One region of the Actibacterium sp. D185-2 genome, then DNA from elsewhere that is predicted to be linked to it. Evidence: riboswitches for the same ligand, from Rfam matches in the RefSeq annotation. Region 1 holds a riboswitch; the other holds the start of a gene.
What was found. A riboswitch is a leader RNA that binds a small molecule or an ion and turns the genes downstream of it on or off. The one in region 1 is predicted to bind cobalamin.
Positions count from the first base shown of each region.

Region 1 (4,362 bases):
CCCAGCCCTGCGTCCGCAGAAAGGCCAGATCGCCGCGCGTGGACTTCGTGCCAGGCAGGATCACCAGATCGGCATCGCCCGGAATTGCCTCGCCCGGCCCGACCAGGGTCAGATCGACCTCGGGTTCCTGCGCCAGCGGATCGAGGTCATCGAAATTGGCGATCCGCGACAGTGCCAGACAGACCACGCGCAGACCCCGCCCGCGCGCCCGGCGCGGCAGGTCCAGCGCATCTTCGGCGGGCAGTTTGACCGCGTCGGGAAAGAATGGAAGCACCCCGAATCCGGGCCAGCCGGTGCGCGCCGCGATCAGCGCATAGCCATCGTCAAACAACGAGACATCGCCCCGGAACTTATTGATCAGAAATCCCGCGATCATGGCGTTGTCACCGGGGTCCAGAACCGCCTGGGTGCCGATGATCTGCGCGATCACCCCACCACGGTCGATATCTCCGGCCAGAACCACGGGCACATCCGCCGCACGGGCAAACCCCATATTGGCAATATCGCCCGCCCGCAGGTTAACCTCGGCCGGGCTGCCCGCACCTTCGACGATCATCAGATCGTTGTCCGCGCGCAGCCGCTGGAAACTCTCCAGAACCCGTGCCAGCAGTTGTGGCTTCAACGAGCAGTAATCACGCGCCCGCGTTGTGGTCAAAAGCCGTCCCTGCACGATCACCTGCGCGCCCACATCGGTTTCGGGCTTCAGTAGAACAGGGTTCATGTCGCTCACCGGCTCCAGCCCGCTGGCCCGCGCCTGCAAGGCCTGCGCCCGCCCGATCTCGCCGCCGTCGGCGGTCACGGCGGCATTGTTCGACATGTTCTGCGGCTTGAACGGCGCCACCCGCAGCCCGCGCCGCCGCGCCGCCCGGCACAACCCGGCCACCAGCAACGACTTGCCGACGTTCGATCCCGCCCCCTGGATCATCAACGCGGTCATTCCGCCCCCCCGCCTTGTTCCCGACGCAACCCGCAGGAGCCTCCGGCGGAGGTATTTTTCGCCAAGATGAAATGGGCAAGTGTGCCGCACCGCGTCCCGAGCCGCCTGAGCAGGCGGGACGCGGTGCTTCCTTCACCTTGGGCGGTCATCGGGACCTCTCCCTGTACCGCATGTCCAGTATGCAGACCCATCCTTAACAAAATCTTTCCCTCATCTTGGTCCAAATACCTCGGGGGGAGCGGCCATCGGCCGCGGGGGGCGGCGCCCCCTTGGCCCGGATCAGAACTCGACGCCCGGCTGCGCCTTGATCCCGGACCGGAACGGGTGCTTGACCAGGGTCATCTCGGTCACCAGATCGGCGATCCCGATCAGCTCTTCCTTGGCGTTGCGCCCGGTCAGAACCACATGGGTCATCGGCGGTTTTTCGGTTTCCAGAAACGCCACGACTTCGGCGATGTCCAGATAGTCATAGCGCAGGGCGATGTTGATCTCGTCCAGCAGGACCATCCTGATCCCGGGATCGCGGATCAGGTCCTTGGCCTTTTCCCACCCTTTGCGGGCCATCGCGATGTCACGCGCCTTGTCCTGGGTTTCCCAGGTGAACCCCTCGCCCATGGCGTGGAACTGACACAGATCGGAAAACCGGCCTTCGATCAACCGCCGCTCACCGGTATCCCAGGCGCCTTTGATGAACTGCACCACGGCGCAGGGCATCTCATGCGCGATACAGCGCAGAATCATCCCGAAGCCGGACGAAGATTTTCCCTTGCCGGGTCCGGTGTGGACGATGATCACCCCCTTTTCGCCGTCCTTCTTTTCCATCATCCGGTCGCGGGCGGCTTTTTTCTTAGCCATTTTAACCGCATGGCGGGCTTCGTCGCTGGGCGGGGTGTCGGTCATGGCACGTTTCCTTCGCTTGACAAGGCAAGTGGTTTTGCCGCAGAGGGGTCCTCGTTGGTTCCTGTCCCAGGACAGGCGAAGAGGGAATGCGATAAGCTCCGTGACCGTCCCCGGTCAAGGGCCGAAGCGCAGCCGCCCCCGCGACCGTGACCGGAGAGGTCGCCCGACCACTGGCCCTGCATGGGCCGGGAAGGTGGGCAGACCGCCGGGGCCCCAGGCCCCGACATCCGCAAGCCGGGAGACCTGCCAACACGACGTATTGCAACGGGCGAACGGGGTGTGTCGCGGCCGGCTTCGGAAGATGCCTGTGCTGTGGCGTTCTCTGTTGGCCCGATCCCCCCTGCAGCCGAACCACAGGGACGGGCTGCATGGCCGAAGTAGTACTTACCGTTTGCACCACATGCCGCCGGGTGGCCGGCGGGGACCCCGGCACCGAAGAGCCGCGCCCAGGCGCCCGGTTGCTCGATGCCCTCGCCACCCATGGCTTGCCCGAGGGGGTCTCCCTGCGCCCGGTCGAATGCCTGTCGGCCTGTTCGCGGGGCTGTGCGATCGTGCTCAGCGGCGGGGCGCGGCGCTGGAGCTATGTGTATGGCGATCTCGATCCCGAACAGCACCTCGGTGACATCCTGGCCGGCATCGCGGCCTATTCGGCGACCGATGACGGCCTCGTGCCCTGGCGCGCGCGCCCCGAGGTGTTTCGCAAGCAATCCATCGCCCGCATCCCCCCGCAGGAGTAAGCCTCATGTCCAATCTGTCGAAAATTCCCGTCACCGTGATTACCGGTTTTCTGGGGGCGGGCAAGACCACGCTTATCCGCCACCTGATGGCCAATCCGCAGGGCAAACGGCTGGCGGTTCTTGTCAACGAATTCGGCACTGCCGGGGTGGATGGCGATATCCTGAAATCCTGCGCGGACCAATCCTGCCCGGCCGAAAACATCGTCGAACTGGCCAATGGCTGTATCTGCTGCACCGTGGCCGATGATTTCATCCCGACCCTGGAGGCGCTGATGGCGCTGCCCGAGACGCCCGACCATATTTTGATCGAAACCTCGGGGCTGGCACTGCCGAAACCGCTGCTCAAGGCCTTCGACTGGCCGGCGATCCGTTCGCGCATCACCGTGGACGGGGTGATCGCCCTGGCCGATGCCGAGGCCGTGGCCAAGGGCCAGTTCGCCCCGGACCCGACCGCCGTTCAGGCCCAACGCGCGGCGGACGAGTCCCTCGATCACGACACCCCCCTGTCGGAGGTGTTCGAGGACCAGATCGCCTGCGCCGACATCGTGCTGTTGTCCAAGGCCGATCTGGCAGGGGAGGACGGCGTCGCCAGGGCCCGCGGCATGATCGCAGCCGAGGCGCATCGCCCGCGGCCGATCCTGCCGGTGATCGAAGGCGTGATCGACCCGCTTGTGCTGTTGGGGCTGAACGCGGCCGCCGAGGATGATCTGGCGGCCCGTCCCAGCCATCATGACGCTGATGACGATCACGAACACGATGATTTCGAAAGCCTGGTGATCACGCTGGCCGAGATTGCCGATCCGGCGGCGCTGATGGCGGCCATCGAACGGCTGGCGAATGAGCAGAATATCCTGCGTGTGAAGGGCTATGTCGCGGTGGCGGACAAACCGATGCGACTGTTGGTTCAAGCCGTGGGGGCGCGGGTGCGCGCGCAATATGATCGGCCCTGGGGCGAGGCGCCCCGCCTGTCGCAACTGGTGGTGATCGCCGAGCATGATCACATCGACGAGGCCGCCATCCGCTCCGTGCTTGGGGGCTGATCCGGCATGCATGTCGTCTTTCGCGAAAGTCATGGGCTAGGGGAAACCGATATCCCGCAGGATCTGGGGCAGGCGCCCTCTGATCTTGTGGTGTTGTCGTTTTCCGACAGCGACCTTGGCGCCTTCGCGGCAGGCTGGCACCGGGCAGGGGGCGTATTGCCGACCCTGCGGCTGGCCAATCTCGCGGCGTTGAAACACCCGCTGTCGGTCGATGTCTATGCCGAGCAGACCCTTGCGGGCGCCAAGGGCGTTCTGGTGCGGCTGATCGGCGGGGAAAGCTATTGGTCCTACGGGCTGGCCACGCTGCAGGATCTGGCCCGCAGGCGGGGCATTGCGCTGGCCGTCCTGCCCGCCGACGGGCATCCCGATGCGCGGCTGGCCGCGCTGTCGACCCTGCCGGTCAGCACGCTGCGCCGCTTGCAGGTGCTCTGCGATCAGGGGGGCGCCGTTGCGGCGCAGGCCGCACTGGCGCAGATGGCGCTGGCGGCGGGGCTTTACGCGGGGCCGGTGGCCGGGGCCAAGACAGTCCCCGAGGTCGGGTTCTATCGGCCCGGCATCGGCGTGGCCCCCGAGCCGGTTCCCGGTGCGCGACCAATCGCATTGATTACCTTCTATCGGTCGTACCTGACCTCTGCCGATACCGGCCCGGTCGATGCGTTGATCGACGCGCTTCAGACGCGCGGTTTCGATGCGGTTGGGGTCTTTGCCCCCAGCCTCAAACCCGCCGCCTTTGCCGATTGGCTGCGCC
Region 1 is NZ_JBPWNX010000002.1:213,475-217,836, forward strand. It holds gene ACSR1C_RS04580 (cobyric acid synthase) at 1-937, opposite strand, end outside; gene cobO (cob(I)yrinic acid a,c-diamide adenosyltransferase) at 1,217-1,837, opposite strand; cobalamin riboswitch at 1,878-2,102, shown strand; gene ACSR1C_RS04590 (DUF1636 family protein) at 2,206-2,574, shown strand; gene cobW (cobalamin biosynthesis protein CobW) at 2,580-3,614, shown strand; gene cobN (cobaltochelatase subunit CobN) at 3,621-4,362, shown strand, end outside.

Region 2 (4,362 bases), 120 kb from region 1:
CGCAGGGCATCAGGGACGTGCCCCGATTCCGCGATCGGATCGAATGTCTGCATGGTCTCCTCCCGAATCTGGCACCGAAATGCGCATGGCTTGCTATTCCAGACTGGGGAATGTTATAGAATTTAATAAATGGTAATTCGGATTAGGGAAAATTTAATGCCAAGGGCCGATGCGGTTAGTTTCAAGCAGTTGCGCGCGTTGGGGGCGGTGGCGACCTGCGGCTCGATAACGCAGGCGGCGGCGCAGATCGGTCTGACCCCGCCGGCGGTGCACACCCAGCTGCGGCTGCTGGAGGAGAGTTTCAACTGTAAATTGCTGCATCGCGGCGCCAGTGGGGGGGCGACGCTGACCCGTCAGGGGCAGGTCGTGCTGGCCGCGACCCGGACGATCGAGGCCACGCTGAGCGCCTGCACCGCCCATGTCCGCGCGATTAACAACGGGATGGAGGGGCTGGTGGTGCTGGGGGTGGTGTCCACCGGCAAGTATTTCGCGCCGGGGTTGGTGGCGCAGTTGCAAAAGGCCTATCCGAAGATCGAGGTTCTGATGAAAATCGGCAACCGCGACATGATTGTGGCCGCACTTCAGACCGGGGCGATCGACATGGCGATCATGGGCCGCCCGCCGCGCACGCCTGTGGTGAACGCCATCCCGCTGGGGCCGCACCCGCATGTGATGATCGCGCCGCCCGGCCATCCGCTGGCGGGGCTGGAACGGGTGCCGTCCGACGCGCTGATCGAGGAAACCTTTCTGGCGCGCGAGGAAGGGTCGGGCACACGTATCCTGATGAGCCGCCTGCTGGACCGGCTGGGGCAGGGGCGCACCTACAAGATGGTCGAGATGGGCACCAACGAGACGATCAAGCAGGCGGTGATCGCGGGGCTGGGGCTGGCGCTGATTTCGCGCCATACGGTGACCGAGGAATTGCATTCGGGCCGTCTGGTCGAGCTTCGGGCCGAGGGGCTGCCGCTGTTGCGGCAATGGTTCCTGCTGCATCCGGCCGAGGTGGCGCTCAGCGCCGCCGGGCAGCGGGTCGAACGGTTCATCGCCGATCAGAACGGCGCGTTCCTGCCGGTGTGACCGGCGTCAGAGCAGCAGCATCACCACGCCCAGGATCAGTGGCAGCGGCAGCGACAGGGCCGAGCGGATCAGCATGAACCGCCGCCCCATCAGCGGCAGCTCATAGGCGATGGCGCGGTTCAGGTTCATCACCGACCAGGCGGTGACATAGGCCATCAGCGGCGCCCAGCCGGCCCCGGCCTTCAGCGCCGAGGCACCGATCGCGAAGGCCACGAACGGCCCGCCCGGCGTGGCCGCGCCAAACAGCGTGGCCAGCGCGACCCCGGTCAGGCCCGAACTGGCGCCGAACAATCGCTCGATATGGTCGACCGGCAGCAGCTCGGCCAGAAAGCCCGCGCCGACCAGCCCGACAAAGATGCGCGGCACCATGAACAGGGTGGTGGCGCGGGTGCGGGCGATCACTGCGGGCATCATGTCGGGATGGGTCGCGCGCAGGCGGCGCAGCAGCACCAGCGCCAGCGCCCACAGCAGAACGGTGCCGATCAGGATATTCATGCGCGCCGCCCCGCCGCCCAGAAATACCGCACCGCCAGCCCCAGCAGCACCGGGCCGGGCAGCGACAGCGCCATGCGCAGGGCGACGAAATCGGCGGGCAGAAAGGACAGCTCCCAGATCAGGGTGCGGTTCAGCCCCAGCAGCACCCAGCCCGACACCAGCGCCACGCCCGCGCCCAGATCGGCCCCCGCCGCCATCAGCCCGATGGTCAGCGGATAGGTCACGCTGGGTCCGCCGGGAATCACCGCGCCCGCCACCGTGGCGATGATCAGCCCGCGCAGCCCGCTGTCGGGGCCGATCAGCGCCTGTATCCGCTCGCGCGAGATCAGCATGGGCAGGATCGAGGCCAGCAGGACCCCGGCCAGAATCTTGGGCAAAAGCGCCAGAGTGAACCCGGTTTCGGTCAGAAAGATATGCCAGAACACCGCGCTGCCCTTTTGCCACCAGACGGCGGCGCCGGACAGGACGGCGATGGCGATGATGAACAGCAGGCTGCCGTCGATCATCTTGTGCGGGGTGCTGGCGCCGGGGCGCGGCGGATCAGGTTGCATGGGTCAGCTTTGGCACGGTACGCGACCCGGCGCAATTTCAGATGTGGCATGGCGGGCTTTGCGCCCCGTCGTGCGGCCCGGCCCGGATTTGGCCTTTGACTCGGGGCCGCGATGCGCTAAGGACCGTCTCACTTCGGTTCCCCCCTTCGGGGTGGATGAAAAGGGAACGCGGTGACGCCCATTCGGGCCATTCCGCGGCTGCCCCCGCAACTGTAGGCGGAGAGCAAGGCTGACAATGCCACTGGGGCCATAGGACCCCCGGGAAGGCCAGCCAAGCTGTGACCCGCTAGCCAGGAGACCTGCCGAGGTGATCACCCTTTCCGGGGCGCGGGGCGCGCAGCGGAGGCGGCCAGACCGCAGTGGTGACGTTTCACCGTCTGCGGCGGGGCCATGCCCTTTCCCGAAGACATATCGACAAAGACGGACGGGCACAGACCCGTCCCGGACGAGGGCTAGGATATGACCGTCAAACTGCTTGCCACCACTGCCACCGGCGCCCTGCTGACCGCACTGGCGGCCCCGGCCACCCATGCGCAGGAAGTGATCCTGCTGGACAAGATCACCGCATCGGCCAATCTGGAAGACACCGACGCCGACCGCAGCGGCCCGTCGGTGGTGATTGTCACCGAAGAAGAGCTGGACCAGACCGCCGAGACCCGCGTGGTGGATTATCTGGCGCGTCTGCCCGGCATCAGTGTGCGCAGCCGCGGCCCGCTGGGCGGCCAGACCGGCCTGACCATCCGCGGCGTCAGCCAGACCAATATCGCGGTGCGGGTCGACGGCATCGACGTGTCCGATCCCTCGGGCCCGCAGGTGGCTTTCGATTTCGGCAGCCTGACCACGATGGATATCAGCCGGATCGAGGTGCTGAAGGGGTCGCAATCGGCGCTTTACGGGTCCGAGGCGATCGGCGGTGTGATCGACATCACCACCAAACGCGCCACCCGCGACGGGGTCGAACAATCGGTGGGGCTGGAATATGGCAGCTATGACACCGTGAAGGGCAGCTACAGCTTCGCCGCCCGTGGTGCGGATCACGAACTGGCCTTCACCCTGTCGCATATCGAAACCGATGGCTATTCGGCCGCCGATGAAAACGACGGCAACACCGAGGAAGACGGGTTCAGCGCCGACCGGTTCAGCTTTTACGGCGAATACGTGCTGGATAACGGGGTGAAATTCATCGCCTCGGGTTTTTATGAGGATGCCGAATACGACTATGACGAAAGCGGCCCGGTCGACGGCACCCCCGACGAGGTGACCGCCAACCTGAGCAAGGGCCTGCGCGGCGCGGTGCAATTCGCCACCGGCGCGGTCGATCACGAGGTGGAACTGGCCTGGTTCGACATCGACCGCGAGCTGACCGGCACCAACATGTTTGGCCCGTTCGAATACGACTATGTCGGCGAACGCCGCACCATCGGCTATCGCGGTGCTACCGATCTGGGCGCGGCGGCGCGGCTGGTCTTTGGCGCGCAAAGCGTCGAGGAAACCTATGAAAACGATTTCGGCTTTGGCAGCTCGGGCTATGACAGCACGGTCAACAGCGCCTTCGGCGAAGTCAGTTTCGCCCCGTCGGAGCGGGCCGATGTGACCGCCACCCTGCGCTATGACGACCATTCGGAATTCGGCGATTACGTCACCGGGCGGCTGGCCGGCGTGTACCGCGCGCGCGAGGATCTGCTGTTCCGCGCCAGCCTGGCCAACGGCTTTCGCGCGCCGTCGAATTACGAATTGTACGATGTCTATTCCGGCAACCCCGATCTGGATCCCGAAACCAGCGTCAGCGCCGAGATCGGTGTCGAGAAACGCTATGGCGATCGGGGTGTGGTCAAGGCGACGGCCTTTTATATCGAGGCCGAGGATCTGATCGACTACAGCTATACCACCTACACCTATGTCCAGGCCGATGGCAAAACCCGCCGCTCGGGGCTGGAACTGTCGGGGGCGTGGAGCGTGACCGAAGAGGTCGAGCTGGCGGGCGCCTATACCTATACCGACAGTTCGGGGTCGGCGGTGCTGGACAGCTCGTCCTGGCTGACCTCGACCCCGCGCCATCTGCTGTCGCTGGCCGCGTCCTATGATGTGACCCCGGTGCTGAACGCGACGCTGACCGCGCTGCACGGCGCCGACCGGGCGGCGCTGCCGGACATGACGGTGTTCGACGCGGCCTTCACCTATGCGTTCGACGACAGCACCGCGGCCTATCTGCGGGTCGAGAACCTGTTTGACGAGGAAT
Region 2 is NZ_JBPWNX010000002.1:89,690-94,051, forward strand. It holds gene ACSR1C_RS03930 (class 1 fructose-bisphosphatase) at 1-53, opposite strand, end outside; gene cbbR (LysR family regulator CbbR) at 157-1,077, shown strand; gene ACSR1C_RS03940 (hypothetical protein) at 1,084-1,572, opposite strand; gene ACSR1C_RS03945 (permease) at 1,569-2,123, opposite strand; cobalamin riboswitch at 2,241-2,444, shown strand; gene ACSR1C_RS03950 (TonB-dependent receptor plug domain-containing protein) at 2,583-4,362, shown strand, end outside.
Region 2: another riboswitch for cobalamin. It lies ahead of ACSR1C_RS03950 (TonB-dependent receptor plug domain-containing protein); the one in region 1 lies ahead of ACSR1C_RS04590 (DUF1636 family protein).